2 regions of the Streptosporangium becharense genome follow, and region 1 is predicted to be linked to the other one. Evidence: riboswitches for the same ligand, from Rfam matches in the RefSeq annotation. Region 1 holds a riboswitch; the other holds the start of a gene.
What was found. Region 1 has a riboswitch for glycine ahead of gcvT (glycine cleavage system aminomethyltransferase GcvT). Riboswitches for the same ligand answer to the same signal wherever they lie in the genome.
Positions count from the first base shown of each region.

Region 2: another riboswitch for glycine. It lies ahead of gcvP (aminomethyl-transferring glycine dehydrogenase); the one in region 1 lies ahead of gcvT (glycine cleavage system aminomethyltransferase GcvT).

Region 1 covers NZ_JACHMP010000001.1:2,425,021-2,430,458, forward strand. Annotated here, with positions in the region: gene F4562_RS10370 (gamma-glutamyl-gamma-aminobutyrate hydrolase family protein) at 1-168, shown strand, start outside; gene F4562_RS10375 (APC family permease) at 184-1,731, opposite strand; glycine riboswitch at 1,907-2,005, shown strand; glycine riboswitch at 2,006-2,100, shown strand; gene gcvT (glycine cleavage system aminomethyltransferase GcvT) at 2,134-3,225, shown strand; gene gcvH (glycine cleavage system protein GcvH) at 3,222-3,611, shown strand; gene F4562_RS10390 (L-serine ammonia-lyase) at 3,741-5,117, shown strand; gene F4562_RS10395 (hypothetical protein) at 5,233-5,438, shown strand, end outside.
Region 2 covers NZ_JACHMP010000001.1:765,752-771,189, reverse strand. Annotated here, with positions in the region: gene ftsR (transcriptional regulator FtsR) at 1-294, shown strand, start outside; gene F4562_RS03380 (bifunctional nuclease family protein) at 374-844, shown strand; gene F4562_RS03375 (MerR family transcriptional regulator) at 989-1,606, shown strand; glycine riboswitch at 1,621-1,711, shown strand; gene gcvP (aminomethyl-transferring glycine dehydrogenase) at 1,870-4,725, shown strand; gene F4562_RS03365 (hypothetical protein) at 4,842-5,438, shown strand, end outside.

The DNA.
Region 1 (5,438 bases):
CTGGGCGCCGGGCTGACCGTGACCGCCCGCGCCGAGGACGGCACGGTCGAGGCCGTCGAAGTGGACGGTCACCCGTTCGCCCTGGCCGTCCAGTGGCACCCCGAGGCCGACGAGGAATCCGCCCTGTTCGAGGCCCTGGTACGGCACACCGTCCCGGTCGCGCGGTAGCGCGCCGGGGCGTCCTCAGTCGGGGACGACCAGTGCCCCGGTGTCGGGGCGGAGGGTCTCGCCGCGGAAGAACCGCGGGTCGATCCGGCTCTGGACGACCATCAGGACAGCACCCAGCAGCAGCACGCCCACCCCGATGACGAAGACCCCGCCGACCCCGAACACCGAGCTTCCGGTGCCGTAGGCGGGGTCCCACATGTCCACGACCGTCTTGCCGAAGACGGCGGTCAGCGCCACCGCGCCGAGCCCGGGGAGCAGGCCCTTGTACAGCAGGTCCCGCACGCTCGCGGTGAGCTCGCGCCGGAAGTACCAGACGCAGGCGTAGGCGGTCAGCGCGTAGTAGAAGCAGATCATCAACCCGAGCGTGAAGATGGTGTCCACCAGGACGTCCTCGCTGAACACCGTCATGACCGAGTAGAAGACCCCGGTGCCGATCCCGGCCCAGAGCGTGGCGTAGGAGGGCGTGCGGAAGCGGGGGTGGACCCGGGCGAACCTGACCGGCAGCGCCTCGTAGAAGCCCATGGCGAGGACGGTGCGGGCGACCGGGATGAAGGTGCTCTGCAGGCTGGCCGCGGAGCTGGCCAGCACCGCGAGGATCAGGATCACCCCGGACCCGCCCATCACCGGGTGGGCCAGGGTCGCGAAGACGTTGTCCTCGGTCTCGGGGTTGCCCAGGCCGACGCCGGTGTCGCCGACCCCGGCGTACATGACGGCGGCCACCCCCACGAGCAGGTAGCTGCCGAGGATGGTCAGCACGGTGAGCAGCGCCGCCCTGCCCGGCGTCCTGGAGCTGCCCTCGGTCTCCTCGTTCAGGGTCAGGCAGGTGTCCCAGCCCCAGAACATGAAGATCGACAGGGACAGGCCCGCGGTGAAGGCGCTGAAGGTGGCCACCGCGAACGGGTCGAACCACGCCAGGTCGAAGGCCATCGCCGTGGGCACGTCTCCGGAGACGGCCTTGCCGATCGCCATCACCGCGAACGACACCAGCGCCGCGAGCTGGAAGAGCACCAGCACGTTCTGGAGCAGCCGGGTGGCGGTGATGCCCCGGTAGCTGACGGCGGTGGCGGCGGCGACCAAGACCAGGCAGGTCAGCACGTTGACCCATTTGTCACCGGCCAGGTCGGCCAGCGCCGGGTTCCCGGTCACGTCCGCCAGCAGCACGTAGAAGAAGGTGACCGCGACCCCCGCCAGGTTGGACAGCACGATGATCGTGGCCACCACCAGGCCCCAGCCGCACATCCAGCCCACCCAGGGGCCGAACGCCTTGACCGTCCAGGTGAAGGAGGTGCCGGAGTCGGGGAAGCGCCGGTTCAGCTCCCGGTAGGCGTAGGCGACCAGGAACATCGGCAGGAAACCCGCGACGAACACCGCGAGCATCTGCGGCCCGACCTCCCCCACCGTGGGGCCGAGGGTGGCCGTCAGGCAGTAGACGGGGGCCACCGTCGAGACGCCGAGCGCCACGCTGCTCCACAGGCCGACCGAGTTCCGGCTGAGCCCCTTGTCCCGAGGGTCGTCACCGGAACCGGCCCCCGGTCGCGGCCGGGAACCCACCTCGGTCGTCATCAATCACCTCCGAAACGTGCAAGTTGTCGGACGCTACCACGGGAAACGGACATAAATTGACAAACCCACCTTGGGGCGCCATCGGGCTCGCACGGCGATCCGCGACCCGGGAGGAGAGGACGACTGGGGGATTTCGCGAGACCGGGCCGGGCGGTTAGGGTGGTCGCGACACCGGTGAACCCGTGCGGGAGAGCGTCCTGACATCCAGGCCAGGACCCCTGAAGGAGCAAGCCCTCCCCGCGAACCTCTCAAGGCAAAGGACCGTGCGGGTAGGTGCCCTCTGGAAAGCAGGTCCCGCGACCTCGCCGAAGGTGAAAGTCCGGCAAAAACCGGGTGAAGCTCTCAGGCATCAATGACAGAGGGGGAGGATGCTCTCATCTGACCCTTGTCTGAGGTGCGAACATGTCCCGACCCACGCCGCTGCGCGGCGTCCACGAGTCACTCGGCGCGACGCTGACCGACTTCGCGGGCTGGCTGATGCCGCTCCGCTACGGCAGCGAGTCCGCCGAGCACAACGCGGTCCGCCAGGCTGCGGGCCTGTTCGACCTGTCCCACATGGGGGAGATCTTCGTGACCGGCGCGCAGGCCGCCGAGGCGCTCGACTACGCGCTGGTCGGTCACCTGTCCGCCCTGGAGCCCGGCCGGGCCCGCTACACGATGATCGTCAACGCCGAGGGCGGCGTGCTGGACGACCTGATCGTCTACCGGCTGGCGCCCGAGGAGTTCATGGTCGTCGCCAACGCCTCCAACTACCCGCGTGTCGCCGCCGAGCTGACCGAGCGGGCCAAGGACTTCGACGCCGCGGTGGACGACCGCTCCGAGCGATACGCGCTGGTCGCGGTGCAGGGCCCGCGCTCCACCGAGATCCTCGCCGCGCTCACCGACGCCGACCTGGACGGCCTGAAGTACTACGCGGGCCTGCCCGCCACCGTCGCCGGCCGCGAGGCGCTGATCGCCCGCACCGGTTACACCGGGGAGGACGGCTTCGAGCTGTTCGTCGCCGCCGAGGACGCCGAGCCGCTGTGGGCCGCCCTCACCGAGGCGGGCGCCCCGCACGGGCTGGTCCCCGCCGGGTTGTCCGCACGCGACACCCTCCGCCTGGAGGCGGGCATGCCGCTCTACGGCAACGAGCTGTCGGCCGACCACACCCCGTTCGAGGCCGGGCTGGGCCGCGTGGTGCGGTTCGACAAGCCGGGTGACTTCGTCGGCCGGGCCGCCCTGGAGGCGCGCAAGGACGTCCCGCCGGCCCGCCGCCTGGTCGGCCTGGTCGCGACCGGCCGCCGGGTGCCCCGGCACGGCTATTCGGTGGTGGTCGCCGGAGAGGGCACCATCGTCGGGACGGTCACCAGCGGGGCCCCCTCCCAGACCCTGGGCAGGCCCATCGCCATGGCGTATGTGGACAACGGCCTAACCTCAGGACTGGCCGTCGACATCCGGGGCACCCATGAGCCGGTCGACGTGGTCGAACTGCCTTTCTACAGGAGGAAAAAGTGAGCAGCATTCCCGAGGACCTGCAGTACACCAAGGAACACGAGTGGGTCTCCGGTGCCGAGGACGGCATCACCCTCACCGTGGGCATCACCGCCCACGCGGCCGACGCGCTGGGTGAGGTGGTCTACGTGAAGCTTCCCGAGGTGGGCGAGGCCGTCACCGCCGGCACCCCGATCGGTGAGGTCGAGTCGACCAAGTCGGTGAGCGATGTCTTCGCCCCCGTCGGCGGTGAGGTCGTCGAGGTCAACGAGACCCTTGACGCCAACCCCGCGTTGATCAACAGCGACCCGTACGGGGACGGCTGGCTGTTCCGCGTCCGCCTCGAAGGCTCCGCGGACGACCTGCTGTCGGCCGCGGAGTACACCGCGCTCACCTCAGGTGAGGCGTAACACATCCCTCTCCCGCCCGAGCCGCGCGTCCCTTCCGAGCGCGCGGCCCGGGCGGGTCGAGAGCGGACGTATCGACTATCGACTTCCGTCCCGCGGCCGACGCCGGGGACCCCACGCCGGAGGTACTCGATGACGATCAGCGTCTTCGATCTCTTCAAGATCGGCATCGGTCCGTCCAGCTCGCACACCGGCGGCCCGATGGCCGCCGCGCACAAGTTCGCCCGCGGCCTCGACGCCGACGGCCTGCTGGAGAAGACCTGCCGGGTCCGTGCCGTCCTGTACGGCTCGCTCGGCCTGACCGGCAAGGGGCACGGCAGCGACAAGGCCGTGCTGCTGGGCCTGTCCGGTGACAAGCCCGAGCTCGTCGACGTCGACACGGTCGACGAGCGGCTGGCCGCCATGCGCGAGTCCGGCACCGTCCGCCTGTACGGCACCCGGGAGATCCCGTTCGTCGTCGGCGACGACCTCGTCTTCGAGCGCAAGGTGTCGCTCCCGCACCACCCCAACGGCATGCGCTTCACCGCCTTCGCGGAGAACGGCGAGCCCCTCCGTGAGAAGGTCTACTACTCGGTGGGCGGCGGGTTCGTCGTCGACGAGAACGCCACCGGGGCCGACCGCATCAAGGCCGACGACACCGTCCTGCCCCACCCCTTCACCACGGCGGCCGAACTGCTCGGCCACTGCGCGGAGACCGGCCTGTCGATCTCCGGGCTGATGCTGAAGAACGAGCAGGCCTTCGGCCGCACCGAGGCCGAGATCCGTGCCCGGCTGCTCGACCTGTGGCGGGTCATGAAGGAGTGCGTGCGGCGGGGCGTGGAGAAGGAGGGCGTGCTGCCCGGCGGCCTGAAGGTCCGGCGCCGCGCACACCAGCTTCACCGGCAGCTGCGCGCCGAGTCGCAGGAGAAGGACTCGCTCCAGACCATGGACTGGGTCTCGCTGTTCGCTCTCGCGGTCAACGAGGAGAACGCCGCCGGCGGCCGGATCGTCACCGCCCCCACCAACGGGGCCGCGGGGATCATCCCCGCGGTGCTCACCTACTACGACCGCTTCGTCGCCGACTCCGACGACGAGGGAGCGGTCCGCTTCCTGCTGACCGCCGGCGCGATCGGCGTGCTGTTCAAGGAGAACGCCTCCATCTCCGGTGCCGAGGTCGGCTGCCAGGGCGAGGTCGGCTCGGCCTGCTCGATGGCCGCCGCCGGGCTCACCGAGGTGCTGGGCGGCACCCCCGAACAGGTCGAGAACGCCGCCGAGATCGGCATCGAGCACAACCTGGGCCTGACCTGCGATCCGATCGGCGGGCTGGTCCAGATCCCGTGCATCGAACGCAACGCGGTCGCCTCGATCAAGGCGATCGCCGCGGCCAGGATCGCGCTGCGGGGCGACGGCCGGCACTTCGTCTCGCTGGACAAGGCCATCAAGACGATGCGTGACACCGGCCGCGACATGCTCGACAAGTACAAGGAGACCAGCCGCGGCGGCCTCGCGGTCAACGTCATCGAGTGCTGACCGGACCGGAGCCGTCACCCGGCTCCATTTCCCGGCAAATCACTCATCTCGTACAGGATTCCGGGGTCCCGCGCCTATGCTGGGTGGCCGTGTTCACGGGACTCGGGAGGTCGTGGTGGCGACGGCAGCGCATCCGGTGAGCCGGTCCGGCCGCCGGCGGAGGCCCTCCGGCCGGCGCGGCGCGTCCGGCTTCCTCCACGCCCACTGGGTGTTCCTGGTCGCGCTGCTGGCCGGCGGCGCGCTGCGGGCCCTGGCGGTGCTGGGCTACCGGCCCGCCCTGTGGTTCTGGGCCGACTCCTTCGTCTACCTGAACGCCGGGCT
Region 2 (5,438 bases), 1.7 Mb from region 1:
TACGGGCTGCTGGCCGCGGTGGCCCGCCACTACGACGCCGAGGCGCTGGCCGTGGCCCGCAGCGTCGGGGCCCTGGCCCCCTTCGGCCTGCGCGCCCGCCATCTGAGAGCGGTCAAGGCCGCCGCCGAGCGCGAGGCCGGTCTGGTGGAGCAGGCGGTGGCCCCGCTGCTCCGGCGCCGGGGGCCCGGCGCGATCGACCGGGCCGACGAGACGGCGCGGGAGATCTCCGGCCTGCTGCTGGAATTGCACGCCTCCCTGGTACGTTCCGGCGTTCGTGAGGCCCTGGGCCGGTGAGAGCCTGACCAGGCGCTTGTGCCCTCACGAGTGTTACGTTGAACAAAACGGTCGGAATCCAGCGAAGACGGAGCAGCCCGTGTTGCAGATGGAGGTCGTGGGCGTTCGAGTTGAGATGCCCTCCAACCAGCCGATCGTCCTGCTCAAAGAGACGCATGGGGAGCGTTACCTGCCGATCTGGATCGGCATGACGGAGGCCACGGCGATCGCCATGGCCCAGGCCGAGGAGCCGCCGCCGCGGCCGCTCACCCATGACCTGTTCCGCGACGTCCTCGACGGGCTCGGCGTCCGGTTGAGCACGGTCAACATCGTCGCGTTGCGTGACGGGATCTTCTTCGCCGATCTCGTCTTCTCCAACGGGGTCGAGGTGAGTGCGCGCCCGTCCGACTCCATCGCCTTGGCGTTGCGCACCGGCGCACGTATCTTCGCAAGTGAGGAGGTGGTCCGGGAAGCGGGGGTGATCATTCCGGATGACCAGGAGGACGAGGTGGAGAAGTTCAGGGAATTCCTTGACAACATCACACCTGAGGACTTTGGTCGCGCAGGGTAGGAATTTCGGTGCATTTACGCTTCACGACGCGCCGGGTGGGGTCGTTGACTGGGCTTGGCACCGGTCCTACGGTGCAAGTGAAACCCGCGGTCGTGCGTAAACCCCCAGATCAGGCCGCGGGATGAGAGAAAGCCGGAGGTCCGCGTGGCGGTCAGCAGCGGCGAGGGTAGAAACGCCGGCCAGGATGACCCGGAACGGCGCCAGTCGGCACGTCAGCGCGCGGGTGAAGAGGGTCTGCTGTTCGACGGGCGACCGGTGAAGGTGCCCGCCGACATCGGCTACCGCGGCCCGACGGCCTGTGCCGCGGCCGGCATCACCTACCGGCAACTCGACTACTGGGCTCGCACCGGTCTGGTCGAGCCCACCGTCCGGGCCGCTCACGGCTCCGGATCCCAGCGTCTGTACGGCTTCCGCGACATCCTGGTGCTCAAGGTCGTCAAGCGGCTCCTCGACACCGGCGTCTCCCTCCAGCAGATCCGCATCGCCGTGCAGCACCTGCGTGACCGCGGGGTCAACGACCTGGCGGAGATCACCCTGATGAGCGACGGGGTGAGCGTCTACGAGTGCACCTCCCCCGACGAGGTCATCGACCTGCTCCAGGGCGGGCAGGGCGTCTTCGGCATCGCCCTCGGCCGGGTCTGGCAGGAGGTGGAGGGCTCCCTGGCGGACATTCCCGGCGAGCGTGCGGAGCCGGCGAGCCCTTTAGAAGATCACCAGGCCGATGAGCTGGCCCGTCGTCGCAGAGCACGACGAACCGGGTAAAGTTGATTCGCCACTGACCCTGTGCGGGAGAGACCCCGGCACGATCGGGGCGCCGAAGGAGCAACCTCCCCGGAATCTCTCAGGCACCCGTACCGCACGGACGAGGCAACTCTGGAAAGCAGGTGCGCCCGCCAGGCGCGTCTCACCGACGGTGAAAGCCTCCCGGCAGGGCAGGTGAAACTCTCAGGTCGCGATGACAGAGGGGGAGATCCGGCCGTACGCCCGCGCCCAGCGCCGGTCTCCACCGCCTCGGGAGGCTTTCCATGACCGATCTGTCACCGCTCAGCGAGCTCGCCCCGCCGCCGTTCGCCGCCCGCCACATCGGGCCCGACAACGCGGGCCAGGCCCGCATGCTGGAGGCGGTCGGCTTCGCCTCCACCGCCGACCTGGCCGCGGTGGCCGTCCCGGAGGCGATCCGGACCGCCGACCGGCTGGACCTGCCCCCGGCGGCGAGCGAGGTCGAGGCCATCGCCGAACTGCGCGTCCTGGCCTCGCGCAACACCGTGCTCACCTCGATGATCGGCCTGGGCTACCACGACACGATCACTCCGGCCGTCATCCGCCGCAACCTGCTGGAGAACCCGGGCTGGTACACCGCCTACACGCCCTACCAGCCGGAGATCTCCCAGGGCCGCCTGGAGGCCCTGATCAACTTCCAGACGGTCGTCTCCGACCTGACTGCGCTCGACGTCGCCGGCGCCTCCCTGCTCGACGAGGCCACCGCCGCCGCCGAGGCCATGACCCTGGCCCGGCGGGCCGGTCGCGTCCCGTCCAACGTCTTCGTCGTCGACGCCGACGCGCTGCCGCAGACCAAGGCGGTGTTGCGCACCCGCGCCGAACCGCTCGGCATCGAGCTGCTCGAAAGCGACTTCACCGGTGAGCTCCCCGACTGCTTCGGCGTGCTCGTGCAGTACCCGGGGGCCAGCGGCAGGGTGCGCGACTTCCGCGCCATCGCCGACGCCGCCCACTCCCGCGGCGCCCAGGTGGTCGCCGCCGCCGACCTGCTCGCGCTGACCCTGCTCGCCGCGCCGGGTGAGCTCGGTGCCGACATCGCGGTCGGCTCCTCGCAGCGCTTCGGCGTCCCGCTGGGCTTCGGCGGCCCCCACGCGGCCTACATGGCCGTCCGCGACGGCCTCCAGCGGCAGATGCCCGGCCGGCTGGTCGGCGTCTCCCAGGACGCCGACGGGCACCCCGCCTACCGGCTCGCGCTGCAGACCCGTGAGCAGCACATCCGCCGGGAGAAGGCCACCAGCAACATCTGCACCGCGCAGGTGCTGCTCGCCGTGATCGCGGGCATGTACGCCGTCTACCACGGGCCCGAGGGCCTGCGCCGGATCGGCCGCCGCACCCACCGGCACGCCGTCGTGCTCGCCGAGGGCCTGCGCGAGGGCGGCGTCGAGATCGTGCACGACACCTTCTTCGACACCGTGCTCGCCAGGGTGCCGGGGCGTGCGGACGAGATCGTCGCCGCCGCCCGCGACAACGGGATCAACCTGCGCCTGGTCGACGCCGACCACGTCGGCATCACCTGCGACGAGAAGACCGAGCTCATCCACCTGGAGGAGGTCCTGGCCGCCTTCGGGGTCAGCGGCGCGGTCCTGACCGACCTCGACGCGGCCACGCACGACGCGCTGCCGCCCGCCCTGGTGCGCGTCAGCGACTACCTGACCCACCCGGTCTTCCACAACCACCGCTCCGAGACCGCCCTGCTGCGCTACCTGCGCAGGCTTCAGGACAAGGACGTCGCGCTCGACCGGTCGATGATCCCGCTGGGCTCCTGCACCATGAAGCTCAACGCGACCACCGAGATGGAGCCCATCACCTGGCCCGAGTTCGCCGGGCTTCACCCCTACGCCCCCGAGGACCAGGTCCAGGGCTACCTCGAGCTGGTCAAGGAGCTGGAGACCTGGCTGGCCGAGGTGACCGGCTACGACGCCGTCTCGATCCAGCCCAACGCCGGCTCCCAGGGTGAGTTCGCCGGTCTGCTGGCCATCCGCGCCTACCACAAGGCGCGCGGCGAGCACGGCCGCGACGTGTGCCTGATCCCCTCGTCCGCGCACGGCACCAACGCCGCCAGCGCCGTCATGGCGGGAATGCGCGTCGTCGTGGTGGCCTGCGACTCCGACGGCAACGTGGACCTCGACGACCTCACGGTCAAGATCGACAAGAACCGTGACCAGCTCGCCGCGATCATGGTGACCTACCCGTCCACGCACGGCGTGTACGAGGAGACGATCGGCCGGATCTGCGAGCTGGTCCACGAGGCCGGCGGGCAGGTGTACGTCGACGGCGCGAACCTCAACGCGCTGGTCGGCCTGGCCAAGCCGGGCGAGTTCGGGGCGGACGTCTCCCACCTCAACCTGCACAAGACCTTCTGCATCCCGCACGGCGGCGGCGGCCCCGGCGTCGGCCCCGTCGCGGTCCGCGCCCACCTGGCCGACTACCTGCCCGGCCACCCGCTGCGTGACGGCTCGGCGGTCGGCCCGGTCTCGGCCGCGCCGTACGGTTCGGCGGGCATCCTGCCCATCTCCTGGGCCTACATCCGCATGATGGGCGGCGACGGCCTGCGCGCGGCCACCGAGCAGGCCATCCTGTCGGCCAACTACCTGGCCCGCAGGCTCAGCCCGCACTACCCGGTCCTGTACACCGGCCGCGGCGGCCTGGTGGCCCACGAGTGCATCGTCGACCTGCGCCAGATCACCAAGGAGACCGGCGTGACCGTCGACGACGTGGCCAAGCGCCTCGTCGACTACGGCTTCCACGCCCCGACGATGTCCTTCCCGGTGGCCGGCACGCTGATGATCGAGCCGACCGAGAGTGAGGACCTGGCGGAGCTCGACCGGTTCTGCGACGCGATGATCGCGATCCGCGAGGAGATCGCCAAGGTCGCCTCCGGCGCGTACGACAAGGTCGACAACCCGCTGCGCAACGCCCCGCACACGGCCGCCTCCCTGCTCGCCGACGAGTGGGCCCACCCCTACACCCGGGCGGAGGCCGCCTACCCGCTGGCCTCCCTGCGTGAGAACAAGTACTGGTCGCCGGTTCGCCGCATCGACCAGGCCTACGGCGACCGCAACCTGGTGTGCTCCTGCCCGCCCCTGGCCGCCTACGAGGACTGATCCCCCATGCCCGGCGGATCGGCGGCTCCGGCCGCCGATTCGCCGGGTATGCGGGGGACGGGTGACGCCCCGAGTCGTTAGGCTCGGGGCGTCTCCTCGTCCTGGAAGGATCATGCATGCCAGAGGTGGGCACGCCTCCGTTGGAAACCGCGCGAAGACTGGCCGAGTCGGGCGACCTCGACGGCGCCGCCACGATCTTCGCTGAGCTCGTCGCCGATCCCGGCGCACCCGACCTGGCCCAGGCGGCGGTGGGCCTGGCCGTGGTCCTCCAGGAGCGCGGGGATCTGCCCGGCTCCCGCGCGGCCGCGCGCACCGCCCTGGCGACCGGTCATCCCGAGTTCGCGGCCCAGGCCGCCTGCCTGCTCGCCGGGAGCTTCGAGCGTGAGGACCTGCCGGACCAGGCCAGGGCCGCCTGGCAGGCCGCCCTCGGCACCGGCAACCCCGCCTACGTGCCGCTGGCGCACATGGCGCTCGCCAGGCTCGCCACGAGCGCGGAGGAGTCGGAGCGGTGCCTGCGCGACGCCCTGGCCACCGGTGACCCGGAGATCGCCTCCGGTGCCGCCCAGCGGCTGGCGGAGAGCCTTCTGGAGGACGGTGAGGCGGGAGCCGCGGCGGAGGTCCTGCTGGAGGCACTGTCGGTGCCGGACGTCGCCGAGGCGTCCAGGCTGCGGGTGATGCTCGGCATCGTCCACCTGGAACTGGCGTGCGCGGAG